4 regions of the Cellulomonas sp. ATA003 genome follow, and region 3 is predicted to be linked to each of the others. Evidence: riboswitches for the same ligand, from Rfam matches in the RefSeq annotation. Region 3 holds a riboswitch; each other region holds the start of a gene.

Region 1 (7,430 bases), 2.0 Mb from region 3:
ATCCCTCCGAGATGACCGTGGTTGCGAGCATCGAGACGGGCGCAGGTCCCCATGGGGTGGTCATGGACCCGACGGGGGCCATGGCGTGGGTCACCAACATGTACGACGACACCGTCTCCGTGGTTGATCTCAGGACGAAGGAGATCGTGGCGACGGTGCCGGTGGGGGACAAGCCGAACGGCATCTCGTTCAGCGCGCTGTCCATTCCTGCGGCGTCGCCCACGCTCGCCGAGGTCGCCGTCCCGGACTACGCCGAGGCGGACGCGGGCGCCGAAGAGGGACACGAGGGGTCGCACGACCACGGGTGATCGCGGTCCCGAGCGTGGCGGGGACTCCCGGTGCGCGCCACGCTCATGGTCGGCTCTGGCGCCCCGAGCCCGAGGGGCTTTCGCGGGCCGAGCACGCTTAGGCGGCGCCACAGTGACGTGCGGTCGATGGCGTGCCTAGTATCGGGGCGCTCCCGACGTGGTCCAGAGTGGCCAGACGCGGACGCCGAGTCCTGCCACCGTCGAAGGTCCAGAGCTTCAGCGCGATGGCAGGAGTGGGGGAACCACGTTCTTCCGGGCACCGTGGCGGTGTCCTTGGGGTGAAGCCGGTCGCTCATCGACCGGCCGGGCTGCTCCGGCCCGAACCCGACAGCTCACCCCGCAGGCGGTAGGAGGGCTCCGCATGCCTGCAGGTCACACTCGCGCACGTCATCGCGCGCCCGGGCGCCCGACGACACCGGTGTCGATGGCCGCTTGCGTGGTCGCCGACAGGGCGGTGGCGACCGGCCGCCGCACCGCCGTGGCGGCCGCCTCGTCCGGCCTTGTCGTCTCGATGCTGGCCGCTCCGGCGTCGGCCGACAGCGGCACGCATGTGCCGGCCGTGGACACCAGCGCCCTGACTGCATCGGCGCGCGCAGCGCTGGCCACGTCGCCTGTGGTGTCGGTGCCCGCGGAAGCGACCTGGGCCTTCGACGTCCCGGCCATCACGGTTGTCGCGGACCCTCCGCCTCCGCCGTCAGCTCCTGAGCCGGAGCCGGAGCCCGCGCCCTCACGCAGCCAGGCACGTGAGGCAGCGCCGACCGCCGAAGAGGCGACCCCAGCGCCGATCGGCGCGCCGGCGCCGGCCAGCGCGAACGGCAGCGCGATCGTGGAGATCGCCGCTCAGTACGTGGGTGTTCCGTACCTGTGGGGTGGTACGACGCCGGACGGTTTCGACTGCTCGGGATTCACCTCCTACGTGTACGCGCAGGTCGGCATCACCCTGCCGCGGACGTCCTCCGCGCAGCGTGAGGCCGGGACCGTGGTGTCGGCTGATCAGGCGCAGCCTGGGGACCTCATCTGGACCCCGGGTCACATCTCGATCTACGCAGGCGGCAACCTGCAGATCGACGCTCCGGTACCCGGTAAGACGATCCAGATCCGCGAGATCTGGCAGTCCAACCCCACGTTCTTGCGCTTCTGACCGCTGCTGCGGTCGGGCACACCTCGGTCACCAGCTTCAGCGCCGCGCTGCTGTGTTCGAGTCGCTCGCCCGCCTGATCGCGATCACGTGCACCGTCCGCCCCTGCTAGACAGCGAAAGTGGTCTCCTTGGCTACGTTGCACGGTCGCCGGCCGCAGGCCTGCGCACGGATCGTCATGGCCGCGCTGGTCACCGCTGCGGTTGGCGGTTGCGCCGAGCCGGAACGGCTGCCGTCGGAGCCAACCATCCCGCCGTCGGCGTCCTCCGACCATCCGCACATCACCCGCGAGGACGCCGCGTCACCGCAGGCCGAGCAGCTGGAGCTGGACGGCGGTCTGCCGAGTGACCACGTGCATGGCGTAGCGGTCAATCCTGCCGACGGCCTCGTGTACCTGGCCACCCATGACGGTCTGTTCCGTTACGGGGCAGGCGGGCCTGAGCCCGTGGGCCCGGTCGTGGATCTCATGGGGTTCACGGTGGCCGGCCCGGACCACTTCTACGCCTCGGGACACCCGGGGCCGGGTGTGGACCTTCCTCAGCCTTTGGGCCTGGCGGAGTCCCGGGACGGCGGCCTGACGTGGACGCCGGTGTCACGGGGCGGGGAGTCGGATTTTCACGCCCTGACAGCCTCCGCCGCGGGAGTCCTTGGGTTCGACGGGTTCGCGCTGCGAGCCACCGGTGATGGGTTGACCTGGACCGAGGTGGAGACAGCCCCTGGGACCCCCTTCGCCATGGCGGCGTCTCCGACGGGCAGCGCGGTGCTGATCACGAGCGCGTCCGGGGTCTACCGGTCGCAGGACGGCGGCTCGTCGTGGGCACGACCCGCAGCACCTCTGCTGCAGTTCGTCGCGTTCGCCGACGAGAACGTCGCTGTCGGTGTGACTCCCCACGGCGAGGTCTCGCGCAGCGAGGATGCCGGGGCGACGTGGACCCGGACCGCGCAGCTCGGGGAACCCGCGATGGCGGTCGCCGCCACGCGGCGCGCCGACGGCTCGATCCACGTCGTCATGGTCACCGCGAACGGGCTGCTGGCCTCAGACGATGGCGGCGTGACGTTCGCGCCGTTGCTAGCGGCGTCCTGAGCCGCCCGGTCTCGACCGTTCCAGGCCCGCGTCCGACGACGACCGAGGCGGTCTTCATCGAGCCTTCATAGGACCTCGACCGCGCCTTGCGGCTGCCCCGGGGAGCCTGAGGCGGTGGGCGCCGCTGGCGCCCCCGGAGCGAGAGGAGCGGACCGATGCCGTGGTGCGTTGATCTAGGAGTCGGCGGGTGGCTGGTCCTCGCGTCGAGCCTGGCGGTGCTCGGCATGGCCGTCTGGGCGGTGACGCGATTGTTTCCCGCCGCACCTGAGCCGGACGCGGTGACCGTGCTCGATGCCCGGCTGGCCGCCGGGCAGATCGATGTGGACACCTACCGCAGGCTTCGCGCGGAGCTCGCTGGACCTCTGCCGGCGCGATCGGAAGGACTGCGATGAAGAGTCACCTCAAGGGGATGGTCGTCGCTGCTGCGGCGGTGCTGGTCGTGGCGCTGGCGGCTGGTGTGCGACCTGGCGCGGCGTTGCCGCTGGCAGCTGCGCTTGCGTGCCCGCTGATGATGATCGCCATGATGGTGTGGATGCACCGCCGCGGCCAGGCCGGGCAGCACCACCATGGCGCGCACGACATCACGGAGGGCGCGCCCGTGACGTCGCCGCCAGAACGCGGCGCTGCAAGCCCGCTGAGTTGAGCTCAGAGTGGCGGCACCGGGAGCGTGACGGTGAACGACGCGCCCGCCCCTGGGCCGTCGCTCGTCGCGGCGATGGTGCCGCCGTGGGCCTCGGTGAGCGCCTTGCAGATCGCCAGGCCGATGCCCGAACCACCGTGGGCACGGTCCCGCGCGGTATCGGCCCGGTAGAAGCGCTCGAACAGGTGCGGCAGGTGCTCCGGCCCGACGCCGGCTCCGGTGTCGGACACGCACAGGGCCACCCGCTGGTGATCGCCGGTCGCGCGAAGCGTGATCGTGCCTCCGGCCGGGGTGTGACGCACTGCGTTGGCAACCAGGTTGTCCAGCACCTGGCCCATGCGCTGGCGGTCCACACGGACGTGTCCCAGCTCGGGGTCGACCTGGACCCGCAGGCCGACCCCGGCGGCGGCCGCCCGCTCCCGCCAGGTGCCGGCGGTCGCGGCAAGCAACTCATCGGGCGTCAACGGTTCGAGTGCAAGTGCGACGTCACCGGCCTCGGCGTGGGTCACCGCGGCAAGGTCGCGCGCCAGCCGGGTCAGGCGCGCGGCCTGGTCACGCAGCACGGCCATCGTGGGCTCGTCCATCGGCTGCAGACCGTCTTCCACGGCCTCGAGGTACCCGGCGATGGTGGCGACGGGAGTGCGGACCTCGTGGGCGACGTCGGCCAGGAGCCGGGCCCGCAGCCGTTCGGCTTCTTGCAGCCGGGCGGCCATGGCGTTGAACGACTCGGCGAGCTCGTCGAACTCCGCGCCCAGGCCTGCAGCCGGGACGCGGGACTCGTACCGACCGGCGCCCAGGCGTGCCGCGGCGGTGGACACGGCGGCCAGGGACCGGCCGATGCGCCGCGCGAGCACCAGACTCACGGCGGCCGAGGCAACGGCGGCGGCGCCCAGGGCCAGAGCTAGGGAGACGGCACTGGCGTCGCGGAACGCCCGCTCGGCGTGCATGACGGCGTCGTCGTGGTCCTCCAGACCAGCGCGCACCATGTGCTCGTGGAACAGGCCTGGGCCAACGGCGGAGGCCACCAGCCACGCCGTCAGGGCAGCGGTCGCGAGCACGATGACGAGCGCGATGAGCAGGCGCCCGGCAAGGCCCCACCGGGCTCCCGTCGGAATCGGCTTCACTCCCCAGTCCCGATCCGGTACCCGACACCTCGCACCGTGCGCACGAACCTCTGTTGCTCGGCGCTGTCGCCGAGCTTCTGGCGCACATGCAGCACGTGCACGTCGACGAGGTGCTCATCTCCGACCCAGTTTGCTCCCCAGACCGCCTCGATGAGCGCGCGCCGGCTGAACACCCGTCCCGGGCCCGAGGCGAGCGCGGCCAGAACGTCGAACTCGGTGCGCGTCAACGGCACCGCTCCGCCGTCGAGGTGCACCTCCCGGGCGTCCAGGTCCATGCGCAGCGCCCCGATCTCCACGGCCGGACGTGAGGGCGGCGCGGCCGAGGAGGACTCCGGGCGGCGGGGCCGTCGCATCAGGACTGCGACCCTGGCCATGAGTTCTCGAGGGCTGAAGGGCTTGGTCATGTAGTCGTCGGCACCGACCGACAAGCCGATGAGGGTGTCGACCTCCTCGGCGCGGGCGGTCAGCATGATGACGTAGCAGTCCGAGAACGTGCGCAGCTGACGGCACACCTCGACCCCGTCCAGACCGGGGAGGCCCAGGTCCAGGACGACGACGTCGGGGTCCACCTCGCGAAGGACGCCGACGGCCTGTGCGCCGTCATGGATCACGCTCACCTCGAACCCGTCGCGCTCGAGGTATCCGGCCACCAGCCGGGCCAAGGCCTGCTCGTCGTCGACGACGACCGCGCGTCGCATGGGTCTCGTGGCGAGGGCAGTGGTGCTGGTCACGCCCCATTGTGTGCTGCCGTCGAGCACCTGGTGGGGACCTTCATCGAACCTTGATCCAAGGGCGACCGGTCGTTCGGTGCGGCACGTCGACGCTTCACACGTCCGATCCGCGACAGCCTGCAGGAGAACCCGTGTCCACCACCGAGAACGTCGACCCACCGGTCGTCACCGTCGTCCACGCTCCGGCGTGCCACTTCTGCCACGACGCCGAGGAGGCGCTCGCCGTCCTGGCCCGTGACTTCCCGCTGGTGGTCCGCAGTGTTGGCATCGACACCGACGAGGGCCGAGCGCTCGTGGCCGAGCACCGTCCGGCGATGAACCCGCTGGTGCTGGTGGACGGGAGCTTCTTCTCCGCCGGCCGGCTGCCACGCAAGAAGCTCACCAAGGCCCTGCAGCGCCGGCGCACGCTCGCGGTCGGTGCCTGAGATGGGCAGCGAGCTCCTGACGACGGGAAGCATCCTGGCGGCGTTCTTCGCCGGCGGGGTGGCCCTGTTCGCCCCGTGCTGCATCGTCTTCCTGGCGCCGTCCTACCTGGCCGGCGCTGTCAAGAACGCCCGATGGCGGCTGCTGCCGCTGACGTTCGTCTTCGCGGCGGGCCTGGCTGTGGTGCTGGTGCCGATCACCCTGGGGATGAGCCTGCTCGCCGGCGCGATCGCCCGGTACCACGCCCCGCTGTACTGGGCCGGTGGCCTGCTGATGATCGCCTTGGCGGCGCTGGCCCTGTCAGGCCGGATGTGGTCCCTGCCGTCGTTCCTGCGCGCCCCGGACACCACCGGTGGTGACACGGCGAGCTTCTTCTCCCTCGGAGTGTTCTCCGGGATCGCGTCCTCGTGCTGCGCACCGGTCCTGGCCGGGGTGATGACCCTCTCGGTCCTGTCCGGGTCGCCGATCGGGGGTCTGGCCCTCGGGCTGGCGTACGTGTTCGGGATGGTCTTCCCGCTGTTCGTCATGGCGCTCGTCTGGGACAAGGCGCGGCTGGGCGAGCGCAAGCTCCTGCAGGCCAAGACGGTCCGACTGCGCGTGGCGGGCCGCACGTTGATCACCAACACCCTCAACATCGCGGTCGCCGTCGGCTTCGCCGTGATGGGCGTGTTCGTCATCGCCCTCGCCGGCAGCAAGGACATGACCGGTGGGTCGGCGTTCCAGGACGCCGCGAGCCGCACGCTGACGGACGTGTTCGCCGCCGTTCAGGGCTTCCTGTCTCCAGTGCCCGAACCCATCCAGGGGTTGGCGCTGCTCGGGGTCGCCGCCGCGTTCATCTGGGTGACCCTCGCCGACCGCCGCCGCACCACCCAGCCGGCCGGCCCCGCACCGACCACCGCCGTCGACGACTCCGCGGCGGCGCCGAGCGACGGCCGAGCCGCACCCGTCCCGTCCTGCCACGCCGCTCCGACCACGGAAGAAGTGACCCGATGACCTCCGGAACCGCCACCCGCCGCCTCGCTGAACGCCAGCAGGTCCTCGCCGAGATCCAGCAGGCACAGACCGGCGCTGCCCAACGCCGCCAGCGCCTGAGCTGGGCCGCGTGGGGCGCGGCCGCACTGATCATCGGGGTCATCGTCGCCATCGCGCTGATCACCTCCCAGCCGACCACATCGACCGACGTCCGGGTAGCCCCGGACTTCACCCTGCCGGCCTCGGACGGCTCGAACGTCTCCCTGGCCGACTACCGCGGTGAGCCGGTCGTCCTGTACTTCAACGAGGGCGCCGGGTGCGACTCCTGCCTGCTGCAGATGGCCGAGATCGAGAAGGACCCCGCGTTCGCCGAGGCCGGCATCACCGTGCTGCCGATCGTGATGAACACCGCCGAGCAGATCAACGCCGATCGCGAGCGCCTCGGCGTCCAAGCGCCGTTCCTGCTCGACGACGGCACCGTCTCCGCCGCCTACGACACCCTCGGCAAGGGCATGCACGAAGGGCTCCCGGGGCACGGGTTCGTGCTGATCGACGCCGATGGCCAGCAGCTCTGGCACGGCAACTACCCCTCCATGTGGCTCGCCCCCGCCGACCTGCTCGAGGAGGTCACCAGCCGTCTCTGACCATCGACGCCCCCGATCTGACGCACGTCACGACATCACGAAGGAGATCCCGATGGGCTGCTGCCAGGACACCACGACGACCACCACGACCGAGAGCACCGAGACGACGGCCGGCGACGGCTGCTGCAGCGGCGGCTCTCAGGGCACGGAGACCTGCTGCGCGACCAGCAGCACCGCCTGACCGACCGCACACCGATCCTGGGAAGGAACCACCCTTGATGAGCACGACACGACGGCGCCTCGCCGCGACCACAGCAGCGCTGGCCCTGGTCGCCACCCTGGCCGCCTGCTCCACGGACGAACCAGCGGCGGCGCCCTCCGCGGCGCCAGAGTCCTCCAGCACCGACGTAGCCGAGGAGGCGACCG
Region 2 (7,430 bases), 640 kb from region 3:
CGACGACGACGGCGCCGGGCCGGAGCGCCGCGCCGAGCGGGTGCGCCGCCCCCTGACGGGGGACGGCCCGGGCGCGCCGGGCCCACCGCGTTTCACCCGCGTGCCGTACGCACCGAGGCCGGCGTCGTGCCACACTCGTCCTACTTGTCCGAAGTTTCTGCTTGTCCTGGGGGTCCTGATGCGCCGCGCACTCACCGTTGTCGCCGCCACGATGTTCGCCGTCGGCGGGTTTGCGGGTACCTCCGCGTCCGCCGCCACGCTGCCGCTGTGCGAGCCGGGCGACGGCTACGTCCCGGGCGAGACCTGCCAGTCCCGCGTCGCCGCCGAGGCCGAGTGCCCGGACGGCAGCGCCGAGATCGTCTACTCGGTCGAGGGCGCCACCGGCTCGACGGTCGACCTCACGTGGAACGGCACCGCCCTCCCGGGGCAGCCGCTCTCCGGCACGCTGACGTGGCCGGCCGGGAACACCGCGGACGCGACCCTCGTCTTCGCCACGACGCCGGCGACCACGGTCACGGTCGACTACCCGTGCGAGGAGAGCGGCGTGCTGCCCGCGCCCGAGACCCCGAGCCGCTCCACCGACCGCGCCGAGTCGGGTGTGCTGGCCGAGACGGGCGCGACCGGCCTGCCGATCGCCCTGGGCGGTGGCGCGCTGATCGTCGGCGGGGCCGCCGCCGTCATGCTGGCCCGCCGCAACCGCCAGGCCGGCGCCACCGAGTGATCCTGCGCCCCTGAGGGGCGACTCGACGGGGCCGTGCGCACACCGCGCACGGCCCGTCGTCGTCTCGGAGGCACCACGCAGTCGTGGCGCCGCGCCAGATGTGCCCTGCAGGCGTGCCGTGCGGCCGCGCCGGGCGGCTCGGCGGTCAGCCGCGCCGCGCCGCCCGGCGGCCCAGCAGGACCGTCGTCGCTCCGACGGCCATGAGGGCCGGGACGAGGACGAAGGCGGCGCGGGTGCCGACCGCGTCCGCCAGCGCGCCGAGCGCGAACGGCGCCGCACCGATCGCGAGCCCGACCCCGAGGGACGACCCGGCCTGTGCCTGGTCTGGTCGTCCGCTCGACGCCCGGAGCACGAGCGCGATCGCGAGCGGGTACTGCGCGCCGTAGCCGAGCCCGGCCAGGAGGAGGCCCGCGAGGGCGACGGGCGTCGACGTCGCCGTCCACGTCGTGAGCCACCCCAGCGAGGACAGCGCGAACGCCGCGACCAGCAGCGTCTCGGCGGACCACCGGCGCAGCAGCGCGCCGACCGCGAACCGCATGACCGCCATCCCGCCGACCAGCCCGGCCAGGGCGCCGGTCGCGATCCCCGGCCCGGCGCCGGTCCGCTCCGCGACCAGGTCGGCCACCCAGAAGGTCGTCGCGTTCTCGATGGCGACCGCCGCGATGAGCGCGCACCAGAACAGCCAGTACGCCCGGGAGTACCGCCGCGTGGCCGGCACCCGCTCGGTGGCGGCCTGCGGTGCGGCGTCGGCCGCTGCGCGAGGCGCGGCGTCGGCCGCAGGAGGCGGCGGTGGTTCGGGATGCCCGAGGGCCCCGCGCGCGGGCAGCCGGGTCACCAGCACGCACGCGACGACCATGAGGACGACCGCGATGGCGACGGCGGGCCGCCAGCCCCAGCCGGCTGCGACGCTCGTCCCGAGCGCGAGCGGGGCGACCAGCCCGAACAGCGCCCCCATGCCGTTGGCCTCGGACACCGCCGAGGCGCTGGCCTCGCCGTGGTGCACGGCGAGCGCGGGCTGCGCGGCCGAGACGGCGAGCGTGCCGCCGAGCGCCGTGACGAGCGCCCCGGTGAGGGTCAGGGCCGTCACCTGCCCGAGCAGCAGCACGACGATCCCGGTGACGAGCACGCCGCCGGCGACGAGCAGTGCGCCGCGGCGTCCCAGCCTCCCGACGAGGCGGGCACTGAGGAACGCGGACGCGACCGTCCCGACGGCCATCGCGGTGCCGTGCAGGCCGGCCTGCGCCCCCGAGATCCTCTGCTCGGCGGCGATGAGCGGGATCGCGGGGGAGAAGCTGTAGAGGAACCAGCCCCAGGCGATGAAGTAGGTGTCCAGCGAGAGCGTGAGCCGGTCGCGCTCATGGCGCGCCGGGGAGGGCCGCGAAGCGTCGCCGCGGTGCGTGGGCCGGCGTCGTCGGCAGCGGGTCCGCGGTCACGGCAGCACCGGGGTCAGCGCCGGGGGCAGCACGGGTTCAGCCGAGCCGGTCCACGACGTGGTCGACGCACGCGGTCAGCGCCTGCACGTCGGCCGGGTCCACCGCAGGGAACATGGCGACCCGGAGCTGGTTGCGGCCGAGCTTGCGGTAGGGGTCGACGTCGACGACGCCGTGCGCCCGCAGGACCGCCGACACCGCGGCGGCGTCGACGCCGTCGGCCAGGTCGACGGTGCCCACGACGTGCGAGCGCAGGGCGGGGTCGGGCACGAACGGCGTCGCCCAGTCCCGGTCCTGCGCCCAGCCGTAGAGGATCCCGGCCGACTCGGCGGTGCGCCGCGTGGCCCAGTCCAGCCCGCCGTGGCCGAGCAGCCAGTCGACCTGCTCGGCGAGCAGCACGAGGGTCGCCAGGGCCGGGGTGTTGAGCGTCTGGTCCAGCCGTGAGCTCGCGATCGCCGTCGTCAGCGACAGGAACTCCGGCACCCAGCGTCCGCTGCGCTCGACCTCCTCGGCCCGCGCGACGGCGTCGGGCGAGAGCAGCGCCAGCCACAGCCCGCCGTCGGACGCGAAGCTCTTCTGCGGGGCGAAGTAGTAGACGTCGGTCTGGGCGACGTCGACCGGGAGGCCCCCGCGGCCGACGTCGCGTCGACCACGACGAGCGCGCCCTGCTCGCGCGAGCCGGGGACCCGCCGGACCGGAGCCATGACGCCGGTCGAGGTCTCGTTGTGCGGCCAGGCGTAGACGTCGATGCCGTCCTCGGGCTCGGGCAGGGCCACCGAGCCCGGTGCGGCTGTGCGCACGGAGGAATCGGTGAGGAACGGCGCGCGCGTGGTGGCGGAGGCGAACTTGGCGCCGAACTCCCCGAACGCGGCGTGCTGGGCGCGCTGGCGGACGAGGCTGACCGTGGCGACGTCCCAGAACGCCGTCGAGCCGCCGTTGCCGAGCACGACCTCGTAGCCGTCCGGCAGGGAGAACAGGTCGGCGAGCCCCTCGCGGACCCGGCTCACCAGCCGGCGGACCGGTGCCTGGCGGTGCGACGTGCCCAGCAGCGTCCCGCCGACGGCGGCCAGGGCCGCGACCTGCTCGGCGCGCACCTTGCTGGGCCCGGAGCCGAACCGGCCGTCCCGGGGAGCAGGTCGGCGGGGATGGTGATCTCGGAGGCCGCGGGCACCCGGGCAGCGTAGGCGCTGGCCGGGGCGCGCGCCGAACCGCCCGCCCCGGGCCGAGGGCCGCCTCCCGTAGCCTGGACCCAGCGGAGTGAAGGACCCTGGAGGCGGCACGTGAGCGATCTGATCGACACCACCGAGATGTACCTGCGCACGATCTACGAGCTCGCCGAGGAGGGGATCGTCCCGCTGCGCGCCCGGATCGCCGAGCGGCTGGGGCACTCCGGCCCGACGGTGTCGCAGACTGTGGCCCGCATGGAGCGTGACGGACTGGTCGTGGTCAGCGGCGACCGTCACCTCGAGCTCACCGACGACGGCCACCTCAAGGCGATGCGGGTCATGCGCAAGCACCGTCTCGCGGAGCGGCTGCTCACCGACGTCATCGGGCTGGACTGGGAGTTCGTGCACGAGGAGGCGTGCCGGTGGGAGCACGTCATGAGCGACCGCGTCGAGAAGCGGCTGCTCGACCTGCTCGACCACCCGCACCACTCGCCGTACGGCAACCCGATCCCGGGGCTGGGGGAGCTCGGGGAGGAGCGTCCGGACGAGCACTTCCTCCAGGGGGTGCTGCCGCTGCGCAGCGTCGCCCCGCTCGACGGGCAGCGGACGACGGCCGTCGTCGAGCGCCTCGGGGAGCCGCTGCAGACGGACGTCGAGCTGCTCGCCCGGCTCGCCGGCGCGGGTGTGCGCCCGGGCCAGACCATCACGGTCGAGGCGAGCACCCACGTGGTGACGGTCGGGGCCCCCGGGGCCGACGTCGTCCTGGACCTGCCGGACGAGGTCGCGCGGCACATCTTCGTGGCCGCCCCGGTGGCGGTGGACACCGGCGTCACCGCGGGGGCCGACGACGTCGTCGCGCTCTGAGCGAGGGGCGCTCGACCGGCGGCCCGCTCGCCCGCCCACGTGGGCTTGGTCACGATTCACCCGCTCACGGTGATCTGACCGTGACCGAAGCGTGACATTCGGGGTCGGGCTCGGGTACGTTCGGCCTGCTCCGCGGAACCCTCCTCCGCGGTAGCCCATGCGCGGCACGCCTAACCCTGCCGGCGCGCGTGGTTCCGTACGACTCGCCGGCAGGGGCGGGGGACCCGATCACGTGGGCGCCAGAGATGGCGTCCTTGGGGTGAAGCCGAGCGGTCGTCGCCAGACGCCCGACCGGCCGAGTGCATCTCCTACTCGAACCCGACAGCTGACCTCGTAGGCGTACAGGAGAGGCACACGTGTCCGTGAGCACCACTCGCGCCCGGCATCGCGCTGCGCGCCGCCCGGTTACCCCCTGACCGACCTCGCGAACGCCGCGACCGGCTCGATCGCCGTCGTCGGCCGTCGCACCGCCGTCGCCGCGGCCTCCGCGGGTCTGGTCGTCTCGACCATCGCCGCGCCGGCCGGCGCCGCGCCGGGGACCGAGACGGCGTCGGCGAGCCTGCCGGCCGTCGACACCTCGGCGCTGACGGCTGCCGCTCGCGCGGCGCTCGCCACGGCCCCCGTCGTCACCGTCGCCGCTGACGCGCAGTGGACGCTGGACGTCCCCGCCGTCACCGTCGTCAAGGACCCGCCGCCCCCGCCGCCGCCCGCGCCCGTCGTGGAGGTGAGGGAGACCCGCCGCAGCACGGCGGCCGCCTCCCGCTCCACCACGCGGCAGCCGGTGCGTGCGGCGACGTCGTCCGCTGCCGAGGCCCCGGCCGCGCCGGTCGAGGCCGCTGCGGCCAGCGCACCGGCGTCGGCCGCCGGCAGCACGATCGCGTCGATCGCCCTGCGCTACGTCGGCGTCCCGTACGTCTCCGGCGGCACGACGCCCTCCGGGTTCGACTGCTCGGGGTTCACGTCCTACGTCTTCGCCCAGGCGGGCATCTCCCTGCCGCGGACGTCGGGTGCGCAGAAGGGTGCGGGCACGGTCGTGTCGCGCGCCAACGCCCAGGCCGGTGACCTCATCTGGTCCCCGGGCCACATCAGCATCTACCTCGGTGACGGCAAGCAGATCGACGCGCCCCGCCCGGGCAAGTCGGTCCAGGTCCGCTCCATCTGGCAGAGCAACCCGACCTTCATCCGGGTCGGCTGACCTCCGCTCGGCTCACACGAGGCCCCGGGACACGTCCGTGTCCCGGGGCCTCGCGCTGTCCGGGGTCGGGGTACCTGTGGCGTCCGGCGCGACGGCGGACGCGATGTGCACCCCGGCCTCGGCGAGCAGGCGGTCGGTCGCCTCCGCGTCGACGTGGCGCCCCACGGTGGGGTGGTCGCCGATCGGCACGACGGAGTGCATCACGGTGTCCGCGTAGACGTGCACGAGGTTGAACGCCTGGGCACCGTCCCGCCCCCGGGTCCCGCGGCCGGGGGTCTGCAGGTCCTGGGTGTAGCAGGTGGCCGAGGCGACCGACACCGGGATGCCGGCGAACGTCGCCGACGTCGAGTAGTGCAGGTGGCCGGCGAGGATCGCGCGCACGTCCGTGCCGCGCAGCACCTCGGCCAGCACCGCCTGGTCCCGCAGCTCGACGACGGTCGCGAGGTCCTGCACGCACGGCACCGGAGGGTGGTGCATCGCCAGGATGCTGCCCTCCGGCGCCGGCTCGGCGAGCACCGCACGCAGCCAGTCGAGCTGGCCCGGCTCGACCTCGCCGTGGTGCCACCCGGGCACCGTGCTGTCCAGCACGATCAGCCGCAGGCCGCCGAGCATGACGACGTGGTCCAGCGGCGCGCCGGAGGCGGGGGCGCCCAGGAGCTCCTCGCGCAGGGCCTCCCGGTCGTCGTGGTTGCCCATCGCCCAGACCACCTGGGACCCGAGTCGGTCGGCCACCGGCTCCACCACGGCACGCAGGCTCCGGTAGGCGTCGGCGTCGCCGCGGTCGGCCAGGTCGCCGGTGAAGATCAGCGCCTCGGGCGGGACGCCGGTGGCCTCCAGGCCCGTGAGCAGCTCCGTCAGGCGGTCGCGTGGGTCGGAGGTGCCGTGCAGCAGCGCGCCCGGCGCGACGAAGTGGGTGTCGGAGAGGTGGACGAGGAAGTGCCGAGGACGGGGGTGCTCGGCCGAGCGGGGTGTCATCACGGGTCCTGGGGTCTCGGGGGTGGTGCGCCGACGGTCCGGCCCGGCACGAGGGTGCCGGTGAGGCGTTCCTGGACGACGCCGGTGGGTGGGTCCGGACCGATCAGCGTGCTCATGTGGGTCACGGTCCGGGCCGCGAGCGCCTCGACCGGCATCCGGTAGGTGGTGAGCCCGAGCAGGTCCGCGCCGGGCAGGATGCCGTCGCAGCCGGACACCGAGACGTCGTCGGGCGCGGACATGCCGCGGGCGGCCAGGCCCCGGAGCACCTCGAGCTGGCGGAGGTCGGACGGGCACAGGATCGCGGTGACGCTGCCGTCGCGGGCGAGCCGGACCGCCGCCTCGACGCCGTCGCCGGCGACGGCGACCGGGACCGGCGTGATCCGGACGCCGCGCGCGGCGAGCTCGGCGGCCATGGTCGTGGCGCGCACGTACTCGGGGTAGGACGCGGCCTCCGCGGTGACGAGCACGGCGACGGACCGGTGCCCCGCCGCGGCGACGTGCCCGGCGAGGGTGCGCCCGGCATGGACCTCGTCGTAGGAGACGGCGTGGATGTGCCGTGTCGTCTCCGGCCGCCCGGCGCGCATGATGGGGATGCGGGTGCGGAACGGCTCGAGCTGCTCGCTGGTCACGCCGCCGGTGGCCACGATGAGCCCGGCGACCCGCATCCCCATCAGCCGGTGCAGCGACGCGACCTGGCGCCGGCCACGGTCGTCGGCGGTGATGGTCATCGACACCAGGTTGAGGCCCGCGGCGTGCGCGGCCTCCTGGAGCTGGGTGAAGAGCAGCCCGTAGGCGGGGTTGCCGGCGTCGCGCAGGAGCAGCCCGATGGTCGACGTCGCCCGCGACGCGAGCTCGGAGGCGAGGATGTTCGGCACGTACCCGAGCTGGTCGGCCGCGGTGAAGACCCTCGTCCGGGTGTCCTCGGAGACCTTCTTCTGCCCGAGCATGACCCGGGAGACCGACGACCGGGAGACCCCGGCGGCGGCGGCGACGTCCTCGAGGGTGGGGCCGCCCGGGCCGCTGCCGGGCTGGCCCGCCGTGCCCGCCGTGCCCGCTGTGCCCGTTGCGGCGGCGTCGTC
Region 3 (7,430 bases):
GGTGCGGCGGCGTCGCCCTCGGCTGCCCGGTTTGACAGCTTCAGGACTGTGAATGATGCGGGCCCCAGGCGGGGCACCTGCTTCTTCGAGCCTCCAGATGAGCTCTCCGGTGCGACGCTGCAGCTCCAACCACTCAGCTCCCGCGTGCGACGCTCCGCCGTCCTCTTCGCGGTGTCGCCCGAACGTCGTCAGGTACGCCTTCAGTCCGGCGCGAAGCATCATCAGCTCACCTCGGGTAACTGTGATCGTCGCGGCCTCGTCCAAGGGTTCCATCGCCCGATCCTGGAAGCGCCGATGCCCCCCGCCCTGGGCGTGCGGTCATGGCCGCCGCGCGGCGCCTGCCCGACGTCGGGAGATAGCCGCGAGCCGGTCGTCTTGCCCGTGCCATACAGGTCCACCCAGTGGCTGAAGGTGCTCGCCCGTCCCCCAGGTCAGGCGCGATGCAACGCAGTGAGGCGCGCTGCACCATGCTGGACAGCGCGTCCAAGAACCGCGGTCAGGGCGCCACAGGTCTCAGGCGCGACCGATTCGTGCCGATTGCTCTCTGAGGAGGGCTACCAAGTGGACGGCATCACGGCAATATCACAGCGGGTGGCGGCTATCCAGGCCACCATCGGTTCCTTCAGCGCGCCCCGTGGACGCCCGCTCAGTGACAACACGGGTGCGGAGTTCAGCCAGGCGCTGGGTGAAGCGGTCGCCAACTCTGCTGTCACGGGTGCGCGGCGGACCGCGGACGGGATCCCGGCCGACCTCGCCGCCTACGGGAACGGGACGATCCCACCTGCCGCGCTGAGAAAGGTGGGGACCACGGGTCACAAGCTGTGGGCCCCCGCCGGCGAGGCCCTGGAGTCGTTGATGACGGCGGCGGCTCGTGACGGCGTCAAGGTCGGCGTCACCGATTCCTACCGGTCGTACGACGCGCAGGTCGACGTCGCGGCGCGCAAGGGGCTCTACTCCCAGGGCGGCTTGGCGGCGAAACCGGGGACCAGCCCGCACGGCTGGGGGATGGCGGTCGACCTCGACCTCAACGACCAGGCCCAGGCCTGGATGCGCGCCAACGCCGGGCGTTTCGGTTTCGTCGAAGACACCCTCGAGAACCATGGCACTGGGTCTACCGCGCGTAAGGGCACCCGGTACTCAGCAGCGACCCACGTCCACTGGCGCTCCCATCGCCACGGCCGCCATCGACGAGCCGAGCGCGACGACAGCCGAACACGCGAGAAGTCCTGGGCACCCTCCGTGCCCAGGACCTCCCGCAGCCTAGGAGACCCGGATGAACGTCGGGTTGGACTGCCAGATCTCGCGGATCTGGATGCTCTTGCCCGGGCGGGGCGCGTCGACCTGGGTGTTGCCGCCGGCGTAGATGGCGATGTGCCCGGGGGTCCAGATCAGGTCGCCCGGCTGGGCTTGGGACCGTGGCACGACGGTGCCGACGTTGCGCTGGGCGGAAGAGGTCCGCGGCAGCTTGATCCCGACCTGGGCGAACACGTAGGAGGTGTAGCCCGAGCAGTCGAACCCCGACGGGGTCGTGCCACCCCACAGGTACGGCACACCGACGTACCGCGAAGCGATCTCCACGATCGCGTTGCCGTTCGCGCTGGCGGGGGCGGGCGCACCCACGGGCTCGGCCGCGGGCGCTTCGGGTGTCGGCTGCGCGGCGGCCGCCGCGACGGGTGCGCGCTGGGCACTGCGGCTCGCGGCTGCGGCCCGCGGCGTGGGCGCCACAACCTCGGGCTTGGGCTTGGGCTTGGGCGGCGGCGGCGGCGGGGGCGGGTCCTTGACGACCGTGACCGCAGGCACGTCGAGCGCGAACTGCACGTCCGCTGCGACGGTGACCACCGGCGCGGTGGCGAGCACCGCACGGGCCTGCGCGGTCAGCGTGGAGGTGTCCACCGCCGGCACCCGGGTGACCGCGGCAGCGTCGGGGGCGGCACCGGCCGGCGCGGCGAGGCTGGACACGACCAGCCCAGCGGACGCGGCGGCGACGGCCGTGCGGCGTCCAACGACAGCGATGGAGCCGGTCGCGGCTGCGGCGAGGTCGGTCAGCGGCGTTGCTGGCCGGCCGGGTGAACGGTGACGCGCCGAGGCAGGCGTCGGTGACATGGGTGCCCTCTCCGGCCGCCTGCGAGGTCAGCTGTCGGGTTCGGGTCGGAGCAGCACCCGGCCAGCCCTAATGGGCAGGCTTCACCCCAAGGACACCAGATGACCGGCGCCCACGAACATTGGGTCCCCCGCTCCTGCCAGCGAGATTCATCAGGCCTTGGGTGGTGGCAGGACTCGGCGGTCCACCCCGGCGACCCCGGCGAGGCCGAGGCTGGCGGTGATGCTAACCGCACGGACACGCCAATGTCACGATCCGGTCACGGGCCGCCGTCGGCGAGTCGCCCGTGCGCTACGGGCCGGGGCTGGATGCCGGGAGTGTGACGACGAAGGTCGCGCCGGCGCCGACGCCGGCACTGGTGGCTGTGATGGTGCCGCCGTGGGCCTCGGTGAGGGCTCTGCAGATCGCCAGGCCGATGCCCGATCCGCCGCTGGCGCGGTCGCGTGCGGTGTCGGCGCGGTAGAACCGCTCGAACACGTGCGGCAGGTGCTCGGGCGCGATGCCCTCTCCGGTGTCGGCCACGGACAGGGCGACGCGACCGGAGTCGCCGGCGCCGACGCCGACGCGCAGGGTGATGGTGCCGCCGGTCGCGGTGTGCCGCAGGGCGTTAGCGACCAGGTTGTCCAGGACCTGAGCGATGCGGTGACGGTCGACGGCCACCGGCCGTCCGCCGGAGCTGGCGTCCGGGTCGAGGGCCAGGTGGACGCCGGCCGCGGCGGCGCGGTCACGCCACGCCGCCGCGGTCTGCTCGAGCAGTTCATGCGCGGGCATGGCCTCGAGGTTGAGGGCGAGGTCCCCGGCTTCGGCGCGGGTCACGGCGGCCAAGTCGTGGGCGAGCCGGGTCAGTCGTGCGGCCTGGTCGGCCAGCACCGTCATGGTGGCCTCGTCCAGGGGTTGGACCCCGTCCTGTACTGCTTCGAGGTACCCGGCGATGGTCGCTACCGGGGTGCGCACCTCGTGGGCGACGTCGGCCAGCAGGCGTGCGCGCAGCCGATCGGCGTCCTGCAGGCGCCCGGCCATGGTGTTGAACGAGTCGGCCAGGTCGTCGAACTCCGCGCCGAGGCCGGCCGCGGGCACGCGGGTCTGGTACTGGCCCGCGCCCAGGCGGGCGGCCGCCGTGGAGACCGCACCCAGCGACCGGCCGATGCGCCGGGCGAGGACGACGCTGACGGTCGCGGACGCGATCGCCGCGGCGCTCAGGGCCAGGGCCAGGGCCACCGCGCTGGCGTCGCGGAACGCCCGTTCGGCGTGCATGACGGCGTCGTCGTTGTCTTGCAGGCCGGCGCGGACCATGTGTTCGTGGAACAGGCCGGGCCCGACCGCCGAGGCGACCAGCCACGCGGTCAGCGCCGCCACGGCCAGGACCACCACGAGGGCGGCGAGCAGCCGCGCCGCCAGCCCCCACCGCGTGCCCGCTGTGGGGTTCATGTGCCGGTGCCGATGCGGTAGCCCACGCCACGGACCGTGCGCACGAACCGCTGCTGCTCGGGGCTGTCGCCGAGCTTCTGGCGCACGTGGAGCACGTGGACGTCGACCAGGTGCTCGTCACCGACCCAGTTTGGTCCCCAGACCGCCTCGATCAGTGCCGCGCGGCTGAGCGCCCGCCCGGGGTCCGATGCCAGGGCGGCTAGGACGTCGAACTCGGTGCGGGTCAGCGGGACGGGCCGGCCGTCGAGGTGGACCTCGCGGGCGTCCAGGTCCAGGCGCAGCGGGCCGACGTCTATGGCCGGCCGGGCTGGCAGGGTCGCGGGGGGCAGCGCGGACCGTCGGGGTCGGCGCAGCAGGACCCCGACCCGGGCCATGAGCTCGCGGGGGCTGAAGGGCTTGGTCATGTAGTCATCTGCGCCGACGGACAGGCCGGTGAGGGTGTCGACCTCCTCTGCGCGGGCGGTCAGCATGATGATGTAGCAGTCGGAGAAGGACCGCAGCTGGCGGCACACCTCCACCCCGTCCAGCCCCGGCAGGCCGAGGTCCAGCACGACCACGTCCGGATCGACCGCCCGCAGCACACCAACCGCTTCGGCGCCGTCGTAGGTCACGTGAACCTCGAACCCGTCCCGCTCGAGGTACCCGGCGACCAGCCGGGCCAGGGCCTGCTCGTCGTCGACGACGACCGCACGCCGGGCCGTGGCGGCCGGGGACTGAGGGGTGCTCACTCCCCCATTGTCGGCGGCCCGGCCACCGGGCCTGGGATCTTCATTGAACCTTGATCAGTGGGTGACCGGTCCTTCAGCGCAGGGCACTGATGATGGTTGCGCGTCCGCGCCACGGCGGGCCGGTCGCGCCGGTCATGTGCTACGACCACCGCTGCCGCGTTCGACGCAGATCTCACGCACGACACCACGAAGGAGAACGCCCATGGGCTGCTGCCAGGACACGACCACGGCCACCATCACCACCGCACCCACGCAGGACACGCCCGAGACGGAGCAGGCCGCTACCAGCAGCGGCTGCTGCGGTGGCGGCGGCGAGGCCAAGGCGAACGACTCGTGCTGCGCGTCCAGCGCGACCGCCTGAACCACCCGCACACCTGTTCTGGGAAGGAACTCTCGTGATCACCACGACCCGGCGGCGCTTGGCTGCTACGGCGACCGCCCTGACGCTGGCGGCGGCGCTGACCGCCTGTTCCGATGCCGCCGAGCCGGCCGCCGAACCGCCGGCCGCGGCTGCGACCTCCAGCGCCCCCGAGGCCACCGGGGCCACCGGGGCCACCGGGGCCACCGAGGCCAGTGAGCACAACGACGCGGACACCCAGTTCGCGCAGATGATGGTCGTCCACCACCAGGGCGCCATCGAGATGGCCGAGCGGGCGGTCGACAAGGCCGACAGCGAGGAGGTGCGGGCGCTGGCTGAGCGGATCTCCGCCGCGCAGGGCCCGGAGATCGACGAGATGAACTCATGGCTCCAGGCGTGGGGCGAGGAAGGCCCCCAGGACGCGGACATGGGTGGCATGGATCACGGCGGCATGGACATGGGCGGTATGGACATGCAGTCCGCCATGACCGAGCTGGAGGGGCTCTCCGGCGCGGAGTTCGACCGCGCCTTCCTGGAGATGATGACCGAGCACCACCGCGGTGCGATCGAGATGGCCGAGGCGCAGCTGGCCGACGGCGCCAACGCCGAGGCCCGTGACCTGGCTCGCAAGATGATCGACGACCAGACGCGCGAGATCACCGAGATGGAGAACCTGCTGCGCAACCTGTGAAGCGGCACGGGCACCGGGCGGTGTGAACAGAAGCCCGGTGCCCGCCTCATCACGGGTAGGACGGCGAGGAGTTCTCCTCAGCGTTCCTCCAGCGGTTGGTAAGTCCCACCCGCACCCCTGTCCACGAGCGCCGAGCAGCACCTGACCGGTGCTGCACTACTGGGGTCACCGCTGCCCCGGTGGCCGTGGCCCGAACCGACGACGCACTGTTCCCCTTCCATAAGCCGTGCAGGCCTCAGCCGGTCAGCCGGTCGCCAAGGGTGCGAACGTGGCCCCGCCATCGGCGGACTCCAGCACCTCCTGCGCGGTCACCACCACCACCCGCACGCCGCTGTCGGGCGCGCGGGCTGCGGTGAGGGCTGCGGCCGGCTCGCCCAGGGTGGCGACCTGGGTCCAGGTCTGCCCGGCGTCGTCGCTGCGCGCGACGTCCCCGTCTGGGGTGACGCCCACGGTGACCGTGTCGTCGGCGAACGCCACGTACTGCAGGAGCGGTGCCTGCGGCTGCTGCCACGTCGCACCCCGTCGTCGGATCGGTACACCCCCGCCGTGCTGGTGGCCACCAGCACGCGGCCGTCGGGAGATGCGGCCAGGGCGAACGGTTCGACCGGTGCGTCCAGCTCGGTCCAGGTCTGCCCGTCGGTGGTGCTGGTCAGTGCGGAACCGTCGTAGCCGACCACTGTTGCGGTCGATGCGGTCAGGGCATGGAAGTCGGACTGCCCCCCGCGTGAGAGCGGCTGCCAGGTCTGCCCGGCGTCGGTGGATTCGGCCAGCCCCAGCGGTGCCGGCAGGTCCACTCCGGGGCTGGGGTGTCCGGAGGAGTAGAAGTGGTCCGGTCCCGCGACGGTGAAGCCCATCAGGTCGATCACCGGTCCCACCCGCTCGGGCCCGTCCGGCCCGTAGCGGAACAGCCCGTCATGGCTGGCCAGGTAGACCAGCCCGTCAGCAGGGTTCACCGCGACGCCATGGACGTGGCTGCTCGGCAGGCCGTCCACCGCGGCCGCGCCGGTACCGGTCGGGCCGGGCTCAGCCGATACCGCCGGAGCGGGCGTCAAGGCGGGCCCGGCTTGCGGGGTCGCGGCGCAGCCGGTCGTGACGGTGGCGACCAGCCCGAGGCCGACCAGGACGCGCGCGCCTGCCGTGGCACGGAAACGAGAGATAGAGCGGCGGGGCATCAGCTGGGTGAGCCTTTCGGTGTGGAGTCGGTGCGGGCCTGGGCGCGGCGCCGATCAGGGCTGGGTGACGCGGGCGGGGTCCAGATCCAGTCGGCGCAGGAGCTGGGCGTTGGCGGCGACCACGATCGTCGAGGCGGACATCAAGATCGCCCCGACAGCCGGTGACAGGACGAACCCGGCGAACGCGAGGACGCCCGCTGCCAGGGGTACCGCGATGAGGTTGTACCCGGTCGCCCAGACCAGGTTCTGCCACATCTTGCGGTACGACGCCTGGGACAGCGCGATCACCGACACCACCCCGCGTGGGTCGTCCGAGGCCAGGACGACCCCGGCGGACTCCACGGCGACGTCCGTGCCGGCCCCGATCGCGATCCCGACGTCAGCCCGAGCCAGCGCAGGGGCGTCGTTGACGCCGTCGCCGACCATCGCGACCTTGTGCCCGCGTGCCTGCAGCTCGCTGACCTTGGCGTCCTTGTCGGTGGGCAGGACCTGGGCGAAGACCTCGTCGATGCCGAGCTCGGCGGCGACTGCGTCGGCGACCTGCTGGGCGTCGCCGGTGATCATCGCCACCCGCACACCTCGGGCGTGCAGGGCCGCGACCGTGTCACGGGACTCAGGGCGGATGGCGTCCTCGACCGCGACCGCGCCGATGACCTGACCGTCACGCACGACATGGAGCACCGATGCCCCCCGCTCCACCCACGGCCGGGTCGCGGCCTGCACGTCCGCCGGGGGCGTCCACTGCCGCTCGGCGAGCAGCGCCGGCCCGCCCACGACGACCTCGTGGCCGTCGACGCTGGCCTGCACCCCGCGCCCAGGCAGGGCCCGGAAGTTCCGCACGGTCGCCGACACCTGGCCGGCGGAGCGCACGATGGCCCGCGCCACCGGATGCTCGCTGTCGGCCTCGGCCGCCGCGGCCAGGGCCAGCATCGTGGCTTGGTCGACCCCGTGG
Region 4 (7,430 bases), 1.1 Mb from region 3:
GACCTGGGGCTGCCCGCACTCGACGGTGTCGAGGTCTGCCGGCAGATTCGCACGTTCTCCGACTGCTACGTGGTGATGCTGACAGCCCGCGCAGACGAGGTGGACACGCTGATCGGGTTGTCTGTGGGCGCCGATGACTACATGACCAAGCCGTTCAGCCCCCGCGAGCTCATGGCTCGGGTTCGGGTGATGCTCCGGCGCCCGCGCCGCAAGGACTCCGAAGACGGGCACGGCGTCGCGCCGCTCGTGTTCGGCCCGTTGCGGATCGACACGGTCGGGCGGGAGGTTCACCTGGACGGGGAGCTGGTCCCGTTGACTCGCACCGAGTTCGACGTCCTGGCGGCGCTGGCCGGCCGGCCGAACGCCGTGTTCAGCAGGCGGGCGCTGATCGAGAAGGTCTGGGGTGACAACTGGGTGGGTGACGAGCACCTGGTGGACGTCCACATCCTCCACGTGCGCCAGAAGCTGGGCGACACCGCGGAGGCGCAGCGCTTCGTCCGCACGGTCCGAGGTGTCGGGTACCGCATGGGGCAGGTCACGTGAGTCGTGGGCGCCGACGCCGAGCGGTTTCCAGCCTCGCGGGTCGTCTCCTTGCCGCGCTGACGCTCGTGGTGGTCACCGGCGGCGTGACCGCGTGGCTGGTGGCCGGGGCAGTAGGCCCGAGCGTCTTTCACGCGCACATGGCGCAGGCCGGGTCACCGGACGGGGTCGGCTCCGTGGTGCATGCCGAGGAGGCGTTCCGGTCGGCCAGCGTGTTCTCCCTGGCCGTGGCGCTCGGTGCGGCCCTGCTGGCCTCGCTGGCGGTGAGCATCTTCCTGACACGGCGCATCGGGCGCTCGCTCGGCACACTCGCGGCGGCGGCGGCCGACGTGGCGGGCGGGCGCCTGGACTCCCGCGTGCCTGCAGATGGTATGGGATCGGAGTTCGACGAACTGGCGGCGGCGTTCAACCAGATGGCCGGGCGCCTGGAGGCCAGTGACGGCCTGCGCCGGAGGCTCATGGCCGACGTCGCCCACGAGCTGCGCACACCAGTGGCGACGCTCAGCGCGTACGTGGAGGGGATCGAGGATGGCGTGCTCACGCTGAGCCCGGAGACGATGGCGGTGCTTCGCGGTCAGACGTCACGGCTAGCCCGCCTCGCGCAGGATCTGGCGGCCGTGACGCAGGCGGAGAGCTCGGAGCTCGAGCTTCGACCGCGGCGGATGGACCCGGGAGAGTTGGTCGTCGTCGCTTCGGATTCCGCGCGGGAGGCTTACATCGCCAAGGGTGTCCGGCTCGAGGAGCAGGTAGCAGCGCGGCTGCCGTCGGTGGCGGTGGACCCCGATCGGATGGCGCAGGTCCTGGGCAACCTGCTTGACAACGCGTTGCGTCATACCCCGCAGGACGGGGTCGTGCGCATCCGCGCCGGTGCGCACCAGGCCGGGGTCGTTCTCAGCGTCGAGGACAGCGGTGAGGGCATATCCGCGGATCACCTGCCTCATGTCTTCGAACGGTTCTACCGCGCCGACACCGCGCGTGATCGCGTGCACGGTGGTTCGGGCATCGGGCTGGCGATCACCAAGGCCTTGGTCGAGGCGCACGGCGGTTCGGTCAGCGTTCACAGTGCGGGCAGCGGGCAGGGCACCACGTTCCGGGTGTTCCTGCCCGCCGCCGGCGGATCTGGCTAGATCCGGTCGTGCATGGGAGGTTCCTGCCGCACGTTCGATGCGGGGCGGTGGTCGTGCCCTGACTCAGCGTTGCCGTGCCCGCGTCCCATCATGAACATCATGCCGGCCATCATCAGCGGGCATGCCAGCAGTGCAGCCCACAGCAGCGCATCCGCGAGCGGTACTCCCGCGACCAGCAGTCCGACAAGCAGGACGGCGCCCCCGATGAGCATGTGCTTGAGGTGGTTCTTCATGGCGTTCCCTTCATGGTGACGGCATCTGGGTCGGACAGCTCGCTTCGCAACAAGCGATAGGTCTCGAGGTCGATCTGCCCGGCGGCGAGCCGTGCGTCAAGCACTCGACCCGGATCTGCCCGGTCGGGGAAGAGCCGGTTCAGCCCCCAGAGCACCAGAGCGATGAGGCCGATCCAGAAGGCCAGCATCACCACCCAGCCAGCGGGACCCATCTGCGTGCACCACAGGCCCATCGCGCTTCCCTTCCCCGGGCGAACGGCGCACCTCGTGCCGTCTGCCGTCCACGCTCGCGCGGTCAGGTTGAGAACGCACCAGGTGCACCATCAAGAGTCGGTGAAGGCGACGGCCAGGCCGCGACACGCCGCCGACGCCGTTACCCCTCCGTGACAATCGCCGGGAGACGTGGTTTCATCGACCCGCCCGGATGAACCGGGCGACCCGAGGTGGACCGCCGAGTCCTGCCACCACCGAGGGCACATCGATGCTTCATGGCAGGAGCGGGGGACCCAGGTCTTCCGGGCACCGGTCACGGTGCCCTTGGGGTGAAGCCGGTCGTACGTGACCGGCCGGGCACAGCTCTCCGTCCGAACCCGACAGCTCACCTCGTAGGCGACCGGAGAGGTTCGCATGCCCGAAAGCTCGATCGCCGCCCGCCACCGCGCGGCCGGCAGGCCCACGACGCCTCTGAACGACCTGGCCGCGACGGCCACCGGAAGCCTCGCCGTCGTCGGCCGCCGCTCCGCGGTCGCCGCCGCCTCGTCCGGCCTGGTCGTCTCGATGCTGGCGGCGCCTGCGTCGGCGGCGCAGTCCACCGACGGCTCCGCCGCGCTGCCGGCTGTGGACACGTCCGCCCTCACCGCCTCGGCACGGGCGGTGCTCGACACAGCCCCCGCGGTCACCGTGGCCGCGGACGCCACCTGGACCTTCGACGTCCCTGCGGTGACGGTGATCGCCGACCCGCCACCGCCACCGCCGCCGCCCGCCCCCGTTCGCGCAGCGCCGGCGGCATCGCGCAGCCAGGCGCGGGCCGCGGTCCCGGCCGAGGCGGCTCCTGCGGAGGAGGCCGAGACCCGCGGTGCGCCGGCTCCGGCGAGCGCGAACGGCAACGCCATCGTGGAGATCGCCTCGCGGTACGTCGGCGTGCCGTACCTGTGGGGAGGCACCACGCCCAACGGGTTCGACTGCTCAGGCTTCACCTCGTACGTGTACGCGCAAGTCGGCATCACGTTGCCCCGCACCTCGTCAGCGCAGCGCAACGCCGGGACCGTGGTCTCCCGCGCGGACGCCCAGCCCGGCGACCTGATCTGGTCACCCGGCCACATCTCCATCTACGCCGGCGGCAACATGCAGGTGGACGCCCCGACCCCCGGGAAGACCATCCAGATCCGCGAGATCTGGCAGTCCAACCCCACCTTCATCCGGGTCACCTAAACTCGTGGCAGGGTCGCGCACACGGAGGGTGTGCGCGACCCCGCCACGTTCCCGTCACGGTCGGGCGAGGTGGACGCGCCAGTGCCTCTCCGCAGCCGACGCGCCCACGGCGACGTTGGGGATCAGGGAACGGCTGGCGCTCAGGGAACGGCTCCGAGCGACGCTCGCGGACGCGCGGGTCAGGAGCGCCGGCAGCGCATCATCCGAGCGGGACCCGCTCGGGCGACGGGCGTGGGCTCGTCGACGTGATGTGGGCCCGGGCTGCGAACCGCGTGCTTGCCCGGAGGATGATGGCGGTACCGGCGGCAACTGACAGGATCGACCAGAGCTGCGGCTGGGTAAGCCCCAGCAGCACGGGATCGTTGATGCGCAGCACCTCGACGACCAGGCGCACCAGACCGCTGAGCACGAGGTACCAGCCGAAGAGCGCGGGTCCCATCAGCCGTCGGCCCAACCGCCAAAGGATGGCGGCGATGGCGAGTGCTGCCAACGCCTCGTACAGCGGGGTCGGATGGACCGGGACGTCGGTCGCAACCACTCCGTTGGGGAAGGCCATCGCCCAGGGCAGCGAAGAGGGCCTCCCGTAGGTGCCGTCGCCGGACAGGAGGCAACCGAGCCGGCCCACGCCGTAGGCGAGCGTGAGTGGAACGGCGGTCGCGCCGGCGACCACGCCCAGGGGCAGCTTGTGCCGCCGGATCACCACCAGACCGGCGACGACGCCGCCGATCAAGCCCCCGTACCAGGTGAAGCCCATGCCGCCGAAGTCGTGCATGGTCAGGTTCCCGCCCTGCTCCAGCAGGTAGTAGATCTTCGCGCCGACGAACCCCCACACGGTGGCCCACAGGACAAGGGAGTGCGCGGACTCCCGCCGCAGCCCGACCCGTTCGAAAGCTCGTCCCAGCAGGTACGCGCCCAGCAACGCCGCGAGCGCCTTGCTGACCCCGTACGTCTGCACGTCGACTCCGAAGATCGAGAACAGCACCGGTCGCATGAGGACTCCGTCCCTGTGTGGCGGCGGCGCCCTGTGGTCGCACGGTCCCGCGCCGCCACTGTTCCGCAGCTACGGCGAAGAACACCGAGGGATTCGATCAACCTTCGGTGAAGATGGCCGGTTCCGCTGGGGCCCCAGACTGGGCGAGGCACCAGGGCACTCCGACGCTGTCGCGAAGAGACCGGAGTCCGCTCGCCGGATTCTCGTGTCGACGCCGTCAAGCACCTACTACGGCAGGCCGTCCGTTCGCGTCCGTCGAACCCGGATTCACCGAATCTTCATCGCCACTGGCTCGCGCGGCGGTCCGACAGGGCTACGGTGAGAATACCCCCCAGGGGTAACCGCGCTGTACATGGGAGGAGCGAGACGATGGTGGCCACGAGGTTCTCGGTCGAGGGATTGACCTGCGGCAGGTGCCTCGGGGAACTGCTGGATCAGCTGCGCTCCCTGCCGGAGGTCACCGGGGCCGCCGCTGATCTTGTGGTCGGCGGATCCACCATCGTGGCTGTCATCGGCGACGCCGAGGTGGTGGCGGACCGTGTTCGGTGGGCCGTGCAGCAGGCCGGCTTCCTTCTTGAGCCACGTGGCAAGCCGGTGGCACGGCACGTGGGGTCGCGCCATCTTCTGGCTGCGCACGCCCTTGCGGTGCGGGGCGAGGACGAGATTCACAGCGGCTACTTCCTCATTGGAGGCGTTCGGTCATGACAGCTCCCGAAATTCTCACGATCCTCGGCGCTCTCGTGCTGACTGGATTTCTCGCCTGGTTCTTCTTCGGCCCCAAGAGGGCGCACCAGGCTGAGATGGACGAAGGGGTCCAGGTCGTCCGGGTCAAGGTTCAGGGCGGGTACAGCCCGGACGTGGTCGAAGTGGCCCGTGGTGTGCCGGTGCGGATGGAGTTCGACCGTCAGGAGGCCGGCGACTGCACGTCCCGCGTGGTCATGCCGGACTTCAAGGTCAACCAAGTGCTGCCGGCGTGGGAGACGACGATCGTGGAGTTCACTCCGCAGGCGGCCGGCGTCTTCGAGTTCGCGTGCGGCATGAACATGGTCCGGGGCAGGGTGCAGGTTCTCGAGCGGGCAACGACCGCCCAGTCCCCGGGACCCAGCCCTGTTGCGACCGTTTCCCCAGCCGCTGGCGGGGCAGGTCCGGTCCCCGGGCACAACGGGCCCGACAGGTCCGGCACGGTTCTGGCTGCTCCCTCCGAGCCTGCGCTCGCCTCCGACCCCGGCGACCAGGAGCGACGGGAGCGCGACGCGGAGATCGCGGACCTGAAGCGGCGGGTGACTGTCGGGTCAGTGCTCACCGCACCGGTGCTCTTCGCGGTCATGCTCGTGGAGTTCTTCGGTGCCGCGTGGATGCCCGAGCTGTTGATGAACCACTGGTTCCAGCTGGCCCTGATCACCCCCGTGATGTTCTACACAGGCTGGCCGATCCACCGAACCGGGTGGTTGGCGCTGTCCCACCGCACGGCTGACATGAACTCTCTGATCACGCTGGGCACCATCGCGGCCTTCGGTTACAGCCTGCTCGTGACGCTCGCCCCGGGGGCGCTGCCGGACAACGTCCAGGCGGTGTACTACGAGGCGGTCGGGGTCATCATCACCCTCATCCTGTTGGGCCGGTTGCTCGAGACGAAGGCGAAGGCCGGGACGGGTGAGGCGATCCGCACCCTGATCGGGCTCCAGCCCCGCACCGCGCGGGTCGTGCGCGGGGGCGAAGAGATGGAGATCCCGATCGACGACGTCGTGACAGGCGACACGGTTCTCGTCCGCCCCGGGGAGAAGCTCCCCGTGGACGGCGAGGTCACCGTGGGCTCGTCCGCGGTGGACGAGTCGATGGTGACCGGGGAACCGATCCCGGTGACGAAGCAGGTCGGAGACACGGTCATCGGCGCCACCATCAACCAGACCGGGGCGTTCCGGTACACCGCGACCAAGGTCGGCGCGGAGACGATGCTGGCGCAGATCATCAAGCTCGTGCGCGAGGCTCAAGGTTCGAAGGCCCCGATCCAGCGCCTGGTCGACAAGGTCTCGAGCTACTTCGTCCCGGCGGTGATCGCGATTGCGATCTGGACCCTGGTCGTGTGGGCGCTGGTGGGCCCACCACCCGCGTTCATCTTCGCCCTGGTCGCAGCGGTCTCCGTGCTGATCATCGCCTGCCCGTGCGCGCTCGGGCTCGCGACACCGATGTCGATCACGGTCGGCACAGGCAAGGGCGCCACGCACGGCATCCTGATTCGCTCCGCGGAGGCGCTGGAGACAGCGCACAAGCTCGACACTGTCGTGCTGGACAAGACCGGCACCATCACCAAGGGCGCCCCGGCGCTGACCGACGTCCTGCCGGCCACCGGGTTCACCCCCGACGAACTGCTTCGACTGGTGGCCGCGGTGGAGGCGCTGTCCGAGCACCCGCTCGCGACCGCGATCGTGATCGGCGCCCAGGAGCGCGGTCTCGAGGTGGCCGGGGCCACGGCATTCGACTCCATCACCGGGCAGGGCGTCCGCGCGCTTGTCGGAGGCCGGGAGGTCCTCGTGGGCAACAGGCGTCTGCTGGCGGGCGCCGGGATCGATCCGACCCCGCTGACCGCTGATCTCGAGCTCCTCGCGACTGACGGAAAGACTCCCATGCTGGTCGCCGTGGACGGCCGCCCTGCCGGCGTGGTGGGCGTGGCGGACACCCTGAAGGAGAGCTCAGTCGCTGCGGTCGCCGCCCTGCAGGCCCGCGGCATCGAGGTCGTCATGATGACCGGTGACAACCGCGACACCGCGGCCGCCATCGCGCGGCAGGTCGGCATCAGTCGTGTGGTGGCGGAGGTCATGCCCAGGCACAAGGCCGCGGAGATCAGGCGGCTCCAGGCAGGGGGCAAGGTCGTCGGCATGGTGGGGGACGGCATCAACGACGCCCCGGCGCTGGCCCAGGCGGACGTCGGCTCTGCGATCGGCACCGGCACCGACGTGGCCATCGAGTCCTCGGACATCACCTTGATCTCCGGGTCGCTGGTCGGCCTGGTGACGGCGATCGACCTGTCCCGCGCCACGATGCGCAACATCAAGGAGAACCTGGTGTTCGCCTTCATCTACAACGGCATCGGTATCCCGATCGCCGCCG

Evidence for each region. A riboswitch is a leader RNA that binds a small molecule or an ion and turns the genes downstream of it on or off. The one in region 3 is predicted to bind cyclic di-AMP.
Region 1: linked by a shared signal. The riboswitch ahead of REH70_RS02490 (C40 family peptidase) and the one ahead of REH70_RS13090 (C40 family peptidase) in region 3 are both predicted to bind cyclic di-AMP.
Region 2: linked by a shared signal. The riboswitch ahead of REH70_RS16250 (C40 family peptidase) and the one ahead of REH70_RS13090 (C40 family peptidase) in region 3 are both predicted to bind cyclic di-AMP.
Region 4: linked by a shared signal. The riboswitch ahead of REH70_RS07525 (C40 family peptidase) and the one ahead of REH70_RS13090 (C40 family peptidase) in region 3 are both predicted to bind cyclic di-AMP.

The regions. Positions count from the first base shown of each region.
Region 1 is NZ_CP133990.1:490,876-498,305, reverse strand. It holds gene REH70_RS02495 (YncE family protein) at 1-308, shown strand, start outside; cyclic di-AMP (ydaO/yuaA leader) riboswitch at 491-657, shown strand; gene REH70_RS02490 (C40 family peptidase) at 763-1,449, shown strand; gene REH70_RS02485 (F510_1955 family glycosylhydrolase) at 1,625-2,530, shown strand; gene REH70_RS02480 (hypothetical protein) at 2,686-2,922, shown strand; gene REH70_RS02475 (hypothetical protein) at 2,919-3,173, shown strand; gene REH70_RS02470 (ATP-binding protein) at 3,176-4,294, opposite strand; gene REH70_RS02465 (response regulator transcription factor) at 4,291-4,992, opposite strand; gene REH70_RS02460 (glutaredoxin) at 5,157-5,450, shown strand; gene REH70_RS02455 (cytochrome c biogenesis CcdA family protein) at 5,452-6,441, shown strand; gene REH70_RS02450 (peroxiredoxin family protein) at 6,438-7,064, shown strand; gene REH70_RS02445 (DUF305 domain-containing protein) at 7,283-7,430, shown strand, end outside.
Region 2 is NZ_CP133990.1:3,266,476-3,273,905, reverse strand. It holds gene REH70_RS16275 (LPXTG cell wall anchor domain-containing protein) at 179-721, shown strand; gene REH70_RS16270 (MFS transporter) at 867-2,039, opposite strand; partial or broken gene serC (phosphoserine transaminase) at 2,191-3,304, opposite strand; gene REH70_RS16260 (iron dependent repressor, metal binding and dimerization domain protein) at 3,432-4,181, shown strand; cyclic di-AMP (ydaO/yuaA leader) riboswitch at 4,339-4,536, shown strand; gene REH70_RS16255 (hypothetical protein) at 4,587-4,796, opposite strand; gene REH70_RS16250 (C40 family peptidase) at 4,906-5,376, shown strand; gene REH70_RS16245 (phosphodiesterase) at 5,389-6,351, opposite strand; gene REH70_RS16240 (LacI family DNA-binding transcriptional regulator) at 6,351-7,430, opposite strand, start outside.
Region 3 is NZ_CP133990.1:2,622,490-2,629,919, forward strand. It holds gene REH70_RS13080 (hypothetical protein) at 1-273, opposite strand, end outside; partial or broken gene REH70_RS13085 (D-alanyl-D-alanine carboxypeptidase family protein) at 856-1,020, shown strand; gene REH70_RS13090 (C40 family peptidase) at 1,261-1,959, opposite strand; cyclic di-AMP (ydaO/yuaA leader) riboswitch at 2,106-2,266, opposite strand; gene REH70_RS13095 (ATP-binding protein) at 2,393-3,529, opposite strand; gene REH70_RS13100 (response regulator transcription factor) at 3,526-4,257, opposite strand; gene REH70_RS13105 (hypothetical protein) at 4,390-4,623, opposite strand; gene REH70_RS13110 (DUF305 domain-containing protein) at 4,653-5,306, shown strand; gene REH70_RS13115 (hypothetical protein) at 5,550-5,783, opposite strand; partial or broken gene REH70_RS20730 (F510_1955 family glycosylhydrolase) at 5,882-6,478, opposite strand; partial or broken gene REH70_RS20735 (heavy metal translocating P-type ATPase) at 6,533-7,430, opposite strand, start outside.
Region 4 is NZ_CP133990.1:1,530,845-1,538,274, forward strand. It holds gene REH70_RS07505 (response regulator transcription factor) at 1-543, shown strand, start outside; gene REH70_RS07510 (HAMP domain-containing sensor histidine kinase) at 612-1,667, shown strand; gene REH70_RS07515 (hypothetical protein) at 1,664-1,900, opposite strand; gene REH70_RS07520 (hypothetical protein) at 1,897-2,094, opposite strand; cyclic di-AMP (ydaO/yuaA leader) riboswitch at 2,340-2,526, shown strand; gene REH70_RS07525 (C40 family peptidase) at 2,528-3,331, shown strand; gene REH70_RS07530 (prolipoprotein diacylglyceryl transferase family protein) at 3,531-4,322, opposite strand; gene REH70_RS07535 (heavy metal-associated domain-containing protein) at 4,692-5,027, shown strand; gene REH70_RS07540 (heavy metal translocating P-type ATPase) at 5,024-7,430, shown strand, end outside.